One region of the Pseudarthrobacter sp. 10T415 genome, then DNA from elsewhere that is predicted to be linked to it. Evidence: riboswitches for the same ligand, from Rfam matches in the RefSeq annotation. Region 1 holds a riboswitch; the other holds the start of a gene.
The links. A riboswitch is a leader RNA that binds a small molecule or an ion and turns the genes downstream of it on or off. The one in region 1 is predicted to bind thiamine pyrophosphate.
Positions count from the first base shown of each region.

Region 2: it holds a riboswitch for thiamine pyrophosphate, as region 1 does, so the genes downstream of both, AC1DBN_RS00315 (bifunctional hydroxymethylpyrimidine kinase/phosphomethylpyrimidine kinase) here and AC1DBN_RS07835 (ECF transporter S component) in region 1, are expected to answer to the same signal.

Region 1 covers NZ_JBFTHJ010000004.1:67,428-75,289, reverse strand. The annotation lists gene AC1DBN_RS07855 (UDP-N-acetylglucosamine 1-carboxyvinyltransferase) at 1-1,313, opposite strand, end outside; gene AC1DBN_RS07850 (glycoside hydrolase family 25 domain-containing protein) at 1,493-2,341, shown strand; gene AC1DBN_RS07845 (energy-coupling factor transporter transmembrane component T family protein) at 2,346-3,146, opposite strand; gene AC1DBN_RS07840 (ABC transporter ATP-binding protein) at 3,143-4,696, opposite strand; gene AC1DBN_RS07835 (ECF transporter S component) at 4,696-5,319, opposite strand; TPP riboswitch at 5,386-5,523, opposite strand; gene AC1DBN_RS07830 (heme-degrading domain-containing protein) at 5,620-6,156, shown strand; gene AC1DBN_RS07825 (hypothetical protein) at 6,251-7,862, shown strand, end outside.
Region 2 covers NZ_JBFTHJ010000001.1:59,284-66,535, reverse strand. The annotation lists gene rpmA (50S ribosomal protein L27) at 1-75, opposite strand, end outside; gene rplU (50S ribosomal protein L21) at 136-444, opposite strand; gene AC1DBN_RS00315 (bifunctional hydroxymethylpyrimidine kinase/phosphomethylpyrimidine kinase) at 779-2,308, opposite strand; TPP riboswitch at 2,318-2,416, opposite strand; gene AC1DBN_RS00310 (Rne/Rng family ribonuclease) at 2,559-6,026, opposite strand; gene AC1DBN_RS00305 (vitamin K epoxide reductase family protein) at 6,466-7,137, shown strand; gene ndk (nucleoside-diphosphate kinase) at 7,238-7,252, opposite strand, start outside.

The sequences.
Region 1 (7,862 bases):
TGGGGATCGAGGAGCTGGACCTGAGCGCCGAGCCGGTTCAGCTCCGTCAGGTAGATGGCGCGGTTCTCGTACACCCAGTCGTGGATCATCGTCTGGCCGGTGGCGTTGGCGGCGATGACGGCGAAAAACGGCAGGTTGTCGATGTTGAGGCCAGGGAACGGCATGGGGTGGATCTTGTCCTCCGGCGCCTTCAGCTCCGAGGGCTTGGTGGTCACGTCCACCAGCCGGGTCCGGCCGTTCCGTGCCACGTATTCGCCGGAGATTTCCAGCTGCTGGCCCATCTGCCCCAGCGTGGCCAGTTCGATCTCCATGAACTCGATGGGCACCCGGCGGACCGTGACCTCGGAGTTCGTCACGATGCCCGCGGTGATCAGGCTCATGGCCTCGATGGGGTCCTCGGACGGGAAGTACTCGATGTCGGCGTTGATGACGGGCTTGCCGGTGATCCTCAGGGTGGTGGTGCCCACGCCTTCGATGGTGACGCCCAGCATCTGCAGGTAGAAGCAGAGGTCCTGCACCATGTAGTTGGGGCTGGCGTTCCGGATGACCGTGGTGCCCTCACGGTGGGTGGCCGCCATGATGGCGTTTTCCGTAACGGTATCGCCGCGCTCGGTGAGGACGAAGGAGCGGTCCCGTGAATCAGCCGACGGCGCCTGGACAGCGTAGAAACCGGCCGTGGCTTCCACGGACAGCCCAAACTGGCGCAGGGCCTGCATGTGCGGCTCAACGGTACGGGTGCCGAGGTCGCAGCCTCCGGCGTAGGGAAGCCTGTACTCGGCGGACTCGTCCAGCAGGGGGCCCAGCAGCATGATGACGCTGCGGGTTCGGCGGGCAGCCTCCACGTCCATTGAGTCGAGGTCCAGGACGGCGGGCCGGCGCAGGCGGAGGTCGGTGGCGTTGAGCCAGGTGCATTCCACGCCGATGCTGGTGAGCACCTCCACGATGCGGTTGACCTCTTCGATCCGGGCCAGGCGGCGCAGGACGGTGGTGCCGCGGTTGATGAGGCTGGCGCACAGCAGCGCAACTCCGGCGTTCTTGCTGCTGTTCACGTCAACCGAGCCGGACAGGGTGCGCCCGCCCTCCACCCGAAGGTGGGTCATCTGCGGTTTACCCACGTTGACGATGCTCCGGTCGAAGATGGTCTCGAGGCGCTGGATCATTTTCAGGCTCAGGTTCTGTTTGCCCTGCTCCATCCGGGCCACCGCACTCTGGCTGGTTCCCAGCTCAGCGGCCAGCTGGCCCTGGGTCCAGCCCTTCTCGCTCCGGGCGTTCCTGAGCATGACGGCTACGTGTTCAGCGGTTTCCTGGGTCATGCAGCGAATATATCATCTATGAGTTTTTGGTGGCCAATTAGGCGGGTTACAGCTCTATCAAGCTCCTTTTTTATCTTTTCTATGCGATAGAGCCGGCCCGCGGCGTTGCGCCTTGTCCTCTCCGTGATACCGCGGGAGACTGGAACATAAGTTTCCTCAAGCAATAAACGGAGCCCCACATGCCCCGGACTCGAGCCCACCTGCCAGTGTTCAGGCTGGCATGGCTGCTGGTGGCAGCAGTAATATTCAGCTGCGCCGGGCCCGCGTGGGCTGATCCCACCGATTCCCCGGCAGGGCCGCAAGGGGGCGGCAGCAGCCAGTCCCTGCTCGGCAACGACGTTTCCTGGCCCCAGTGCAACGCAGAACTGCCCGGAGACCAGGCGTTCGCCATAGTGGGCGTCAATAACGGTTTGGCCAACAACACCAACCCGTGCCTGCAGGAACAGCTCGAATGGGCCGAATCGTCATCCGGGGCAGTAGCCTCGCAGCCCGAGGCGCAGCTCTACATCAATACTGCCAATCCCGGGCGGGCCGGTTCCTGGTGGCCTGTCAGCGACGAATACCCCACCGGCTCGAAGGTGCACAACCCATACGGATCCTGCAAGGCCGGGGACTACGGCACGGCCTGCGCCTACATGTACGGCTACGCCAAGGCCTTTGACGCCGCCTACGTCCGCGGAGTGACGGACCCTGCGGACTACGTCTGGTGGCTGGATGTGGAAACCGAAAACACCTGGTCCAGCAGCAAGGATGCCAACCGCACCGTCCTGGAAGGCATGACGGATTTCTTCCACAGCATCGACGCAGCAGGTGTGGGGATCTACTCCACCGGCCAGCAGTGGCACAGGATCGTGGGGAACGTCAGCACCTCCAGCAACCTCTACCCCTTGCCCAGCTGGCTGGCGGGATCCCGCAATGCAGCATCAGCGGCCACCGCATGTTCGAAGTCCCCGCTGACCGGCGGCGGGAAAGTGGTGCTGACGCAGTTCATCCACGCCGGACTGGATTACAACCACGCCTGCACCTAGCGGGTCAGTTCCCGGCCCACACCATGTTCCAGGTGCCGGCTGACACCGCCGCCGTGACGGCCAGGCCGGCCATTACCAGGCCGCCGGCCAGGACCCACACATCCAACAGCGTGTAGGTGGATTCACGGGCCCACGTGCGTGGCCCGCCGCCGAAACCGCGCGCTTCCATGGTGACCGCCAGCCGCGACGCCCGCCTGATCGCCTGGACCAGCAGCCCGAAGCTCTGCCCCAGGGTGGCCTTCACCCGCTGCAGCACGCTGCCGCGCGAGCCAACCCCCCGGGCCCGCCGGGCCATGCCGATGGTCTGCCATTCCTCGGCCATCAGCCCCACGAGGCGCATCGCCGCCAGGGTGCCCAGGACGAACCGGTGCGGGAGCCGGGCCTTTTGCGCCAGCGCATCTGCGAGGTCGGTGGGGTCCGTGCAGCTGACCAGGAGTATTGCGGGCAGCGCGATGGCCAGGCCGCGCAGCAGGAAACCCACGCCGGTCTCCAGCGAGCCCTCACTCATGGTCCAGATGCCGGCGTCGATGAGAGTCCTGCCGCTGTCCGGCGCCAGGATGGAAGTGCTCCACCCGCCCACGGCGGCAGCGAGGATCAGAGGCCAGCCGCGTTGCCACAGCAGCCCCAGCGTGAGCCCGGCAAGCGGAAACAGCAGCAGTTCGAAGAACAGCGCCACGGACGCGGACACCCAGTCGATGGAAAGCGCCAGGACCACCGTGATGAGCACGACGGCGGCCAGCTTGCTCAGCGGGTTGGCGCGGGCCAGGAGCGCAGCGTTTCCGCGGAGGTTCAGTTCGTGCCTCATGGCGCCACCGCTTCCGGCGCTGCAAGTTTGAGTTCCGTGCCACCGAGGGCCGCGGTGAATTCGGCGTCATGGGTCACGGAGACCACTGCCGTTCCGGCGTCCAGGAGTTCGGAGAGGAACGATGCCAGCTCGGCCCAGGTATTGGCATCCTGGCCGAATGTGGGCTCATCCAGGACCAGTACCTGAGGGCTTGCCGCCAGGATCGTGGCCACGGAAAGCCGCCGCTTTTCGCCGCCGGACAGGGTATACGGGTTGGCGTCCACCAGGTGGGTAAGCCGCAACCGTTCCAGCAGCTCATCCACCTTGTCTTCACCGTGCCCCAGGTGCCGGGGCCCGAAGAGCAGTTCGTCCAGGACCTTGCCGGTGACGAACTGGTGCTCGGGTTCCTGGAAGACAGTGCCGATCCGCTCGATCAGCTGTTCCGCCTTCCACTGATACGGGGTGATTCCGGCGCCGCGGCTGAGGTCCGTCGTGGCGGAGACCGTCCCGTTGACCGGTTCGAGGAGTCCGGCAAGGGTCAGCGCGAAGGTTGATTTCCCTGCGCCGTTGGGTCCGGTGACGGCGAGCGCCTGCCCGGCGCGGACCTGGGCAATGATGCCTTCCTGCACCGGCACCGGCGGAACTTTGCGGAAGCCTTTTCGGCGCGGGCGTTGCCGGGAGACGGCCAGGTCTTCGGCGGCCAGCAGGAGGCTTCCGGTTCCGTAGGCCTGTTCCGCGGCCCGCGCGCGGGTGGACGGAACGTATCCGGGCACCCAGACACCGGCGGCCGTCAGCATGGTCCGCGCTTCGGCCAGCACCCGGTCCGGCGGGCCGTCCAGGAGCACCGCGGGGTTGGCGCCGCTGCCGGGCTGCAGCACCACGATCCTGTCCACGAGGTCCTTCCACACGGACACCCGGTGCTCCACCACCACCAGCGTGGCGCCGGTCTTGTCCAGGCAGCGGGCCACGGCGTCCCGGACTTCGAGGACACCGGCCGGGTCCAGGTTGGCGGTGGGTTCATCGAGCAGGATCAGCCCGGGCCGCATCGCGAGGATGCCTGCAAGCGCCAGCCGCTGTTTCTGCCCGCCGGACAGAGCCGACGTCGGGTGGTCCAGCGGCAGGTGGGACAGCCCGACGTCGGCCAGCGCCTCGTGCACGCGCGGCCAGATGGCGTCGCGGGGCACGGCGAGGTTTTCGGCGCCGAAGGCGACGTCGTCGCCTACCCGGGAGAGGACCACCTGGGTCTCGGGATCCTGCTGCATGAGGCCCGCGCGGCCCCGCTGGCCGCGGGGCGAACCGCCGTCAACCAGCAACGAACCGGTCTCGTCCGACTCGCCTGCCTCGCCGTCGTCGTCCGCATCGCCCAGCACCCCGGCGAGCGCATGGAGGAGCGTCGACTTGCCTGCCCCGGACGGGCCAAGCAGGAGTACCCGCTCACCCGGGCTGATGTCGAGGTCGAGGGCATGGACGGCCGGTGTGGTGCGCCCCGCGTGCCGCCAGCCCCAGCCGCGGGCGGTGACCGTGGCCGGCCGCACCGTTTGGGGTGCGGCCGCGTGGGAAGGTGCCGGCATCAGGAGAAGACGGGCTCCGTAGCGGCCTTCCGGGATGCAAAGGAGCTCAGCACGCCGGTCCGGGCAAGGCCACGGGTGGCGATCCAGGCGAGCGCGCCGGCGATGATGGCCCCGGAAACAACGGTGAAGGCGATGTACGCGAGCTTGTCACCGCCAGAGTAGGCGATGTTCCAGCCCCACGGCGCGAAGGAGTCGTTCAGGCCGCAGAAGAGGCCCGCCGCGGCACCGGCCAGCAGGGAGACCGGGAGGTTGAATTTCCGGTAGACGAAGATGGCGAAAATGATCTCGGCACCCAGGCCCTGGACGAACCCGGAGAACAGCACGGAGGCGCCGTACTGGGAGCCCATGAGCAGTTCGCCGGTGGCGGCGACCGTCTCGCAGAACAGGGCGGCGCCGGGCTTGCGGATGATGAGCATGCCCAGGACCGCAGGGATCATCCATCCCCCGGCCAGGAGGCCGGTGAGGGGCGGGTAGGCCGCGTTCATCGGCGCGGAAATTGCGGCGGTTCCCTGGGACCAGGCCCAGAAGATGACGCCGCCGGCGATGGCGATCAGGGCCGCCACCACAATGTCCACGACGCGCCAGGACCTGCTGGCGGGCTTTTTGATTGCTGAAGTAGTCATGTGATCCTCCTGGAAACAGGAGGGGAAAGTGGACGCGGGTGCCGGCTGCTGCCGCCATTTCCCGCGCACTTCGAGAACTCGACTCCCTTGCGCCGGTACTAACCGGATCAGGTTCGAGGGTCTGCGGCTGTCCGCACTCTCAGCGCCCACCTGCGTTTCCCGGCTGGTGCCGGGGCCGACGGCGGCGCTCCCCTGTCGTAAATGTGTTGTTGATGATGCTGTGGATGTCTTGCGTTTGAATGTTTCGCGCCCTTCCGGGCGTGCTCAAGTTTACACCTGGAGGGCGGTAGATTGTGGGCCATGACTGCCGACCCGCCAGATGTGACTGACTACGATCCCGACTCCGCCGACGCCCAGCCGGAAGGCTCGCTCCAGGCCCTCATCGGCCGGATCGAGGCGGAGATCAGGGAACTGCAGTTCCCCGGCTTTTCGCCGGATGACGCCCTTAACCTTGGCCTGCTCCTGGTGGAGCTCGGCAAGGAGCGGAATCTTCCCATCGCCATCGACATCACCAAGGGCGAGCAGGTCCTCTTCCACGTTGCGCTCCCCGGAGCCACCCCGGACAACGAACACTGGGTCCGCGCGAAGCAGCGCACGGCCGCCCGTTACGAGGTGCCGTCATTGCTGGTGGGCCTGCGCGGCCGGGCCGGTGGCGGGCGGATCGAGGACAATGCGTGGTTCGACCAGTCCCGCTACGCTGCGCACGGCGGTGCATTCCCGGTCTACGTCACGGGCGTGGGCGCGGTTGCCACGGTGACCGTGTCCGGGCTGCCTCAGGTAGCGGACCACGACCTGGTGGTGGAAGCAATGCGCGGGGTACTCGGAACGGCTGGTTGACACTGCCCGGAGTTCTCACAAGGATTGAGCCGGAAAGCGTTTTCTGAGCTGCCTGCTGCCGGACCGGCCCCAGGCATGAGCCAAGGAGTGCGACGTGCACAGCCAGCCCACCGTGATCAACCGCGAAGCGCTGGTACGGCGCCACAACGTGGAGCAGGACAGCCTCGATCCGCGGAGTCCCGCCTCGGTGGGCAACGGTGAGTTCTGCTTCACCATGGACCTGACCGGCATGCAGTCCCTTCCCGGTGAATATCCGGTGGCCGCCAGGGATGACCTGCCGCCCGGCACTTTGCTGGGCACGCAGGCGCAGTGGGGCTGGCACTCCATCCCGCCGGAACAGGAGTACACCCTTGCCGGTTCCACGGTCATCTACGATTCACCGCGTGGCCCTGTCCCCTATGTGGACATGGTGGGCGCCATCGTGGATGGCCGCGAAACGCAGTCATCGCGGGCGGAAACCTGGCTCCGCGCCAACCCCCACCGGCTGGACCTGGGCCGGATCGGCTTTGCGCTCCCGGGAAGGGATGCCCCCGCACTCACCCGGGACGACTTCACCGGCGCGCACCAGGTCCTGGACCTCTGGACCGGCACGGCCACCAGCATCTTCAGCCTGCACGGCAGTCCGGTCAACGTCACCACGGCCTGCCGCCCGGACAGGGACGAGCTGGGATTCCGCATCCTCTCCCCTGCCCTTACGGACGGCCTCGCCGTGTCCCTGACGTTCCCCTACGGTTCCGAGGGCTGGCACAACGCAGCGGACTGGAACAGGCCCGCCGCACACACCACCACCGTTGAAGAACGTCACGCCGCCGGCCCGCGCCGCCACTGGCTGATTTCGCGCTGCCTGAACGGTTCCCGGTACCAGGCGGCCGTCAGCGGCGAGGGGCTGGAGCTCGAACAGGCCGGCCCGCACGAAGTGCTCATCCGGGCCGCCGAGGGGCAGGACAGCCTCGACTTCAGCGTGCACTTCATCAGCACGGGGCAGGGTGACTGCCTCCCCCGTGGCAACGGCGGCATCGGCGGGCGTTCAATGCCGGGATCGGAACCGGCCCCCGGGTTGGCAGCCGCACCGGATGTGGCAGCGGCACCGGGCAGTGCCGCCATTGCCGCGTCCCGCACGGCCTGGCCGGAATTCTGGAAGTCGGGCGGCGCCGTCGACCTCTCCGGAACAGCCGATCCCCGCGCCGGTGAGATCGAACGCCGGACTGTACTCTCCCAGTACCTCACCGCCATCAACTGCTCCGGATCGCTGCCGCCGCAGGAGACGGGGCTGGTCTGCAACTCGTGGCGCGGCCGCTTCCACCTCGAGATGCACTGGTGGCATGCCGCCCATTTCGCCACGTGGAACCGGACGGAGCTCCTGCTGCCCGCCCTCCGCTGGTACGCCTCCGTCCTGGAACCCGCGCGGCAGACGGCCAAGGCCCAGGGGTTCGACGGCGTCCGCTGGCCCAAGCAGGTGGGTCCGGACGGGCGGGAAAGCCCCAGCCCCATCGGCACCTTCCTGATCTGGCAGCAGCCGCACCCCATCCATCTGGCGGAACTGGCCTACCGGGCCGAACCATCACAGGAACTCCTGGAGGAATTCGCCGCGGTGGTTTTCGAAACCGCGGAGTTCATGGCCGCCTTCGCGCACCCCACGGACCGGGGCTTCGAACTGGGCCCGCCCCTGGTGCCGGCGCAGGAGAGCTACGAGTCGGTGCGCGGGA
Region 2 (7,252 bases), on a different contig from region 1:
GCGCTTGACGCCGAGGTACTGTGCGTTGGAGTCACGACCGTTGCGAGTGGAGCTCGCGCCCTTTTTATGTGCCATCTGAAATGCCTGCCTTTAAATTCTGGGGAATCTGCTGAAAACCTGAACAGTAACCGGTGGTTACTTGATGCCAGTGATCTTGACCTTGGTCAGTTCCTGACGGTGACCCTGGCGCTTCTTGTACCCGGTCTTGTTCTTGAACTTCTGGATGACAATCTTAGGACCACGGAGGTCCTGGAGGATTTCAGCCGTAACGGTCACCTTGGCCAGGTCAGCAGCGGCAGTGGTGATCTTGTCACCATCAACCAGGAGCAGTGCGGGCAGCTCGATGGTGCTGCCAGCCCCACCGGCGACGCGGTTCAGGGTAACGAAGTCTCCAACGGAAACCTTCTCTTGGCGGCCGCCTGCGCGGACAATCGCGTACACCACTTGGGAACTCACTTCTCTCGACGTTTATAACTAAAATTGCGTGCGGCACCCGTTGCACTGTTTGGCTGGGTTCCCGCTGTGCCTCAACGCCGTGGATTCCCCGAAGGTCTCCATGAGTTATCCCGCAGGACTGCCTTGTGTTTTCCACGCTGGCATGTTCCCGGGGTCATAACCCAAGTGTTGGCGTAAGCACCGAAGATCCAGAATACGCTAATTCCGTCTCCGGCCGCAAATGAGGCTGGCTCCGGCGGGTCGGCTGTGATAGGAACCACAGACATCGTCCGCCACCGGGGCCGTGCCAGACCATAGTACCGGCAGCACGGCCCGGGCAGGTTCAGGCGTGGAGCCGCGGCGCGTCGAAGAACTCCACTTCCAGCCGGCAGGACTGCCGGAAAGCGGTAACCATGGCGTGCCGCTCGTCATCGGAAGCCTTGCGTGCCGCTTCGTCCACCACGGCGATGGCCCGGCGCGTTGCCTCCGCGAAATCCTCGTCGGCATAGGTGCGGAGCCAGTCGGCGTAGGGGTGTCCTGCCGGTTCCCCGTCGGCGAGGAACCTGGCATGGAGCGTCTTCCCGGCGTCCGCGTACAGCCAGAAGCACGGCAGGACAGCCGCTGCCAGGACTGCATAGCTGCCCGACGCCGAAGTAGCCGTCAGGTGGTCCACGTAGGCCTTGGTGACAGGACCCAGTTCGGGACGGACGGTGCGGGTGCTGAGCCAGGAACGGTGCAGTTCCGACTCCACTTCGAGGCACTGCTGGGCCGACGCCGCCCAGAACAGCTGCTCGGCTTCCGTGGGAGCCAGCGCGCTGGCCCGGGCGAGGACTCGCGAATACCCGTTCAGGTAGATGGCATCCTGCGCAAGGTAATACGCGAACTGGCTTTCCGGAAGTGTCCCCGAGGCCAGGGCCCGGAGGAAACCCAGGGCGTAGATCGACTCAAGGTGGGCGTCGGCATCTTTCCGCAGCTGCGCCGTAAAGTCGCCTGGCCGAAGCGCTTGGCGGATGTGGTGGAAATGGTGAACGGGCCCGTTGCCGGTTCCCACCTCCAGTACGGCGGACGCCGCCAGCGCCCCCGCAAGCCAGGGTTTCACTTCCCGTAGGGCCACTTCCCAGTTGCCTACCTGCGCCTGGACCGTGGCCATGGCGGAGGACAGGGAACAGCCTGTGCCATGGCTGTTCCGCGTTGCCACCCGCTCCCCCGGGATTTCCACTACGTCTGCGGATAGCATGCCGGCCGGGCCAACCAAGGCGTCCGGGCAGCTGCTGCCTTGCAGGTGGCCACCCTTGACCAGCACGGCAGCACCGGTGGCATCAGCAAGCCGCCTGCCCTGTTCCAGGGCTGCCTCCCACGTGTCCTGTACGTCTTCTTCCAGCAGCATGGCCAGTTCGGCCAGGTTGGGGGTGACAAGGTGGGCCAGCGGCACCAGGCTGCGGAGCGCGGCTTCGGCACTCTCCTGCAACAGCCGGTCTCCGCTGGTGGCAACCATGACGGGGTCCAGGACAACGACGGCGGGGCGCACCTTCTCCAGCCAGGTGCGCACGGCATCGATCACTTCGGCGTCGCCCAGCATGCCGATCTTGACGGCGTCAACGTGGATGTCGTCGCTGATGGCCGCCAGCTGCTGTGCCAAAAAGGATGCCGGAGGAACATGGACGGCGGTCACCCCGCGGGTGTTCTGGGCGGTGAGGGCAGTGATGGCGGCCATGCCGTAACCGCCGTGGGCCGCGATGCTTTTGAGGTCCGCCTGGATGCCGGCCCCACCGGAGGGGTCCGAGCCCGCGATGGCAAGGACCCGGGGCACGTCCCGTACGGCAGCCGGCATTACGGTTGCGGAGGGATTCGGGAGCGGGGTGGCTGCGGGCATGGCAAGGGTCGAAGACAAAAGAGACATCCCTTCGCCGGTACTAACCGGACAGGTTCAACGGGTGTGGATCTCAGCCGGGCCTGGTGCGCGGCACCCCGTGTCGGTTCCCCAGCCTAGCCGCTGGACGGCAGTCAACCGAAAGGTGACTGCACCTGTTAAGTGCGCTGCTGAGGGCCGTTCCCCGTTAACGGCAGATGCCCGGCCCCACCACAGGAGTGGAGGGCCGGGCATCTGCAGTGCCTGGGCAGGGTCAGAGCTCGGAAGCAGGAACCCCTACGCCAAGGATGATGGGCGCATCGGCTTTGGCTGCCGGCTCTGCCGGCGCTGCGGGCTGGGGCGCTTTGGCGGCATGGGAGTGGCCTTCGCTGGCCGACGGGACGTTCTCATGGTGTTCCACGGTGGTCTCGTTGGCTGCGCCCTGCGCCCTGCTTGCACTCCGGTTACGCCGCGGACGGCGCTGCCGGGACAGGTCGGGGGCGGCAGGCGCAACGGGCTGCTGGGGTGCCGCAACCGCTGCCTCCGCCGGTTCGGGGGTGGCCGGCGCGGCCTGGGCCGTCCCGGACTCCTGTGGCTGGCTGCCAACAGGCGAAGCCGGCTGGCCCAGGTGGGCAAACGCTTCGGCAAGCCGGTCAAGCGACAGCGCAGGCGAGGCTTGGTGCTCGTCTGCGTGCTCAACGAAGGGCAGCGCGACCTTCTCGCCGCCGAACGTCAGGACAGCTGCCGGGCGTGCCGGCGTCCCGTCGTCGTGCTTCTCCGTTGTGCCCGCGTCCTGCTGGGCGGGGGCCAGCCGGGCCGCCACCTCATCATCATGCAGGTGTGCGGCGTGGGCAGCAGCAGCAATGTTGGCCAGGGCCAGCCTGGTGGCTTCAGCCTTGGCATGGCGTTCGGCCTCGTGCGGGTCCGGCTGGACGGGGTGGGCAGCCACCGCTGCGGGTGCGGGTGCCTGTTCGACCGGCTGGCCGCCACGTCCACGGCGGCGCTTGCGTTCGCCGCGCGTACCTTCCTGGCTGCTGTCGGTGCGCTGGCCCTCGTTGCGCTGACCCTCACTGCGCTGGCCCTCGCTGCGGTTGCCCTCGTTTCGGTTCCCGTTGGTGCGGGAATCGGAGCGGTTGTCTGAGCGGTGGACGTGCTGCTCGGCTGCCACGATGTTGGCGCGGCGGTGCTCTACGGGGTCGTCATGGGTGACGACGCCGCGGCCCGCGCAGGCTTCGCACTGCTCGCCGAAGACTTCCAGGAGCCCGGTGCCCATGCGCTTGCGGGTCATCTGGACGAGTCCCAGCGAGGTGACTTCCGCCACCTGGTGCTTGGTCCGGTCGCGGCCCAGGCATTCCACCATGCGGCGCAGGACGAGGTCGCGGTTCGATTCCAGGACCATGTCGATGAAGTCGATCACGATGATGCCGCCGATGTCGCGCAGCCGCAGCTGGCGCACCACTTCCTCGGCCGCTTCAAGGTTGTTCTTCGTGACGGTTTCTTCGAGGTTGCCGCCGCTGCCGGTGAACTTGCCGGTGTTGACGTCCACCACGGTCATGGCTTCGGTCCGGTCGATCACCAGTGAGCCGCCGGAGGGCAGGAACACCTTGCGTTCGAGGGCCTTGTGGATCTGCTCATCAATCCGCCAGGCAGCGAAGATGTCCTGGTCCTTGGTCCACTTTTCCAGGCGTCCCACCAGGTCCGGCGCCACATAGGTGACGTAGGCCTCGATGGTGTCCCAGGCGTCCTCGCCGGAGACGATCAGCTTGGAGAAGTCCTCGTTGAAGACGTCACGGACCACCTTTATGGTGAGGTCGGGCTCGCCGTACAGCAGCTCCGGAGCCAGGACCTTGGTGGAGGAGGACTGGCTTTCGATGCCTTCCCACTGGGCGCGGAGCCGGTTGATGTCGTGGGTCAGCTCCTCTTCGGACGCCCCTTCGGCCGCCGTGCGCACAATGACGCCCGCCTGCTCGGGCAGGCGGTCCTTGAGGATGCGCTTGAGCCGGTTCCGCTCGACGTCGGGCAGCTTGCGGGAGATTCCGGTCATGGAACCGCCGGGGACGTACACGAGGTAGCGGCCCGGCAGCGAGATTTGGCTGGTCAGGCGGGCGCCCTTGTGGCCCACGGGGTCCTTGGTCACCTGGACCAGGACGGTGTCGCCTGACTTCAGCGCGTTCTCGATACGGCGCTGCTTGCCTTCAAGGTTGACGGCTTCCCAGTTCACTTCGCCCGCGTAAAGGACGGCGTTGCGGCCGCGTCCGATGTCCACGAAGGCAGCCTCCATGGAGGGCAGCACGTTCTGGACTTTGCCCAGGTAGACGTTGCCGATCAGCGAGTCCTGCTGGGTCTTGGAGACAAAGTGCTCGGCCAGGACGCCGTCCTCGAGGACGCCAATCTGGATTCTGTCGTCGCGCTGGCGGACGATCATCTGCCGGTCCACGGATTCGCGGCGGGCCAGGAACTCCGCTTCGGTGATGACGGTGCGGCGCCGGCCCGTGTCCCGGGATTCGCGGCGGCGCTGCTTCTTGGCTTCCAGTCGGGTGGAGCCCTTAACGCTGGTCACCCGGTTGCTGGCGGGCGCCTCGCTGACGGCACGCGGTGCGCGCACGCGGGTAACGGTGTTGGGCGGATCGTCGTCGTTGCCGCCGGTCAGTTCGAGGTCCTGGTCACCGCGGCGGCGGCGACGACGACGGCGGGACGTCACGCCGTCCTCGGCCGGACCGGCTTCTTCCTCGTCCGATTCGTCGGCGGCGTCATCCGCCTCGGAGCCACCGGTTCCGGCGTCGTCGCGCTCGTCCAGACGGCTGCGCCCCCGGCGGCCACGGCTGCGGCGCCGGCGGCGGCTGGAGGATTCCTCGGATTCGTTGTCCTCGGCGTCGTCTTCGTCCTCGGCCTCCTCCGCTGCGGCGGCGGGCGTAGCGGGGCGGACGACGGTGCTCAGGTCCGGTGCCTGGAACAGCATGGAAGTGGGCGAGCCGGGCTCAAGGAACAGGGAGGCAAACGCGCCCGGTTCCTCGCCAGCCGCGGTAGCTTCGGCGGCTTCGGCGGCTTCGGCCGGCGTCGCAGCGGATTCTCCTGCTGCAGCGGCAGCTGCCGTGCCGGGGGCCTGCTCCGGGGCGGCCTCGGCTGCGGTCTCGACGGCGGTAAGTTCCTGTTCGGCGGGCTTCTCTGCTGCTGCCTCTACGGCCGCCTCCCGGGCCACGGCGCCCTGGTCCGCCGTTTCAGCGTCCAGCGCGGCAGCGGTGACGGGCAGTTCCTGGGCAGGGGCCGGCGTTTCGGCGGGGGCCAGCGTTTCTGCAGGTGCCCCCGCAGGAGCAGCTTTCCTCGTGGCAACGCGACGGCGGCGGACCGGCTTGGTCTCGGTGGGTTCCGCGGGTACTTCGCTGGCAGCAGGCGCTTCTGCGGCGGTGGCAGCTTCGGCGGGGGCAGCGTCAGCGGCCGCACCGGCTTCCGTGGAGTCTGCATCGGTGGCAAAGGCAGGCAGCGGCTCGGCGGCGTCTGCCTTCTTCTTGGCCCGGGGCCGGCGCACGGCGGTTTTGGCCGGGGCTGAGGGGGCACCCTCATTGCCGGCCGACGCAACGGCGGTTGGGGCATCGTTCGGAGCCACCTCGGCGGCGGCTGCGGCTACGGCGTCATCGGCCTTCGGCGCTGCCTTGCGTCGGGTCCGGGGAGCCTTTTTGGGTTCGGCCGCGGCTTCCACAGCCGGTTCAACCTCGTTAACGGAAAGCTCAGTTTCATTGTTCATCTGTGGCAACACTCCTGCCCCTGACGTACCGCCACATCCGGCACCCATTGGGGCACATATTGTCAAAACCCGCAGGCGCTGACAGAAGTCAAGTGGATGCTCCCAGGTTCGCACCGGCAATGGGGTGCGGCAGCCCGTAGGAGCCAGTGGAAAGTTCTGAAACCCGTTGTTCTACATGCCACAACCAGGTGCCGTCCAATGGAGATTGCGGGAGTGTCGGAACAATCCGAAGCCTGCCCTGCTCGTCATTGGCGGTCTTGGGAACAAACCACCGGACCGGAGACCGAATGTGGTTCGGCTTCCAGCCACGTTCATTCTCTCACACGCGGGGTAAATCACGTGGGAAGGTGCCGCGGGCTTTCTGTTCCCTGGGCGTTGCGTCCAGCCGCCGGCGTTACAATCAGGCTCAGGAGCACCGGACGAAAAGGACGCCATACCAATGCCCAGCATCTCCCCCGTCAGCGGCACGCCAGCCCAGGAGCGGACCACCACCCCGGACAGCGCCCCGGCGGCTAATACGCCGGTGATGGCCCGGAACCGGCCCTTCGGCTGGCTCCTGGTGATTACCGGAGTTATCGGCTGGCTCGCTTCCGGAACCCTGGTCCTGGAAAAGCTCGCGGTGCTGCAGGATCCCAACCACACCACCGTGTGCGATGTAAACCCGTTTATCTCCTGCGGCGAAGTGATGAAGACCTGGCAGAGCTCACTCTTTGGCTTCCCCAACATGTTCATCGGGATCGTGGCGTTCGCCATCATCATTACCGTGGGCATGGCCCTGTTGTCCGGCGCCACGTTTGCCCGCTGGTACTGGATCGGGCTGCAGGCCGGCGTTACCCTCGGCTTCATCTTCGTGGTGTGGCTGTGGTCCCAGGCCCTTTATGACATCCACGTCCTGTGCCCGTTCTGCATGATCGTCTGGGCCGCGATGATCCCGCTCTTTGTCTGGACCACCATCCGCAACATCTCGGCCGGAGTCATTCCCGTCCCCTCGGGGGCCGCCCGCGTCGTGGGCGATTCCGGCTGGATCATCGTGGCGCTGATCTACGTGGGCGTGATTGCCAGCATCTTCTTCGCCTTCATCCAGGTGTTCGCCGGCACGTCAGGGTTCTAGCCGCCCAGAGCCCTAGGACCAACAGATAAGGCCAATGTTCACGAAGAACATTGGCCTTATCTGTTGGTCCGCACCACCATGGCGGCGCGGAGGGCGGGTCCTAGAACCAGATCTT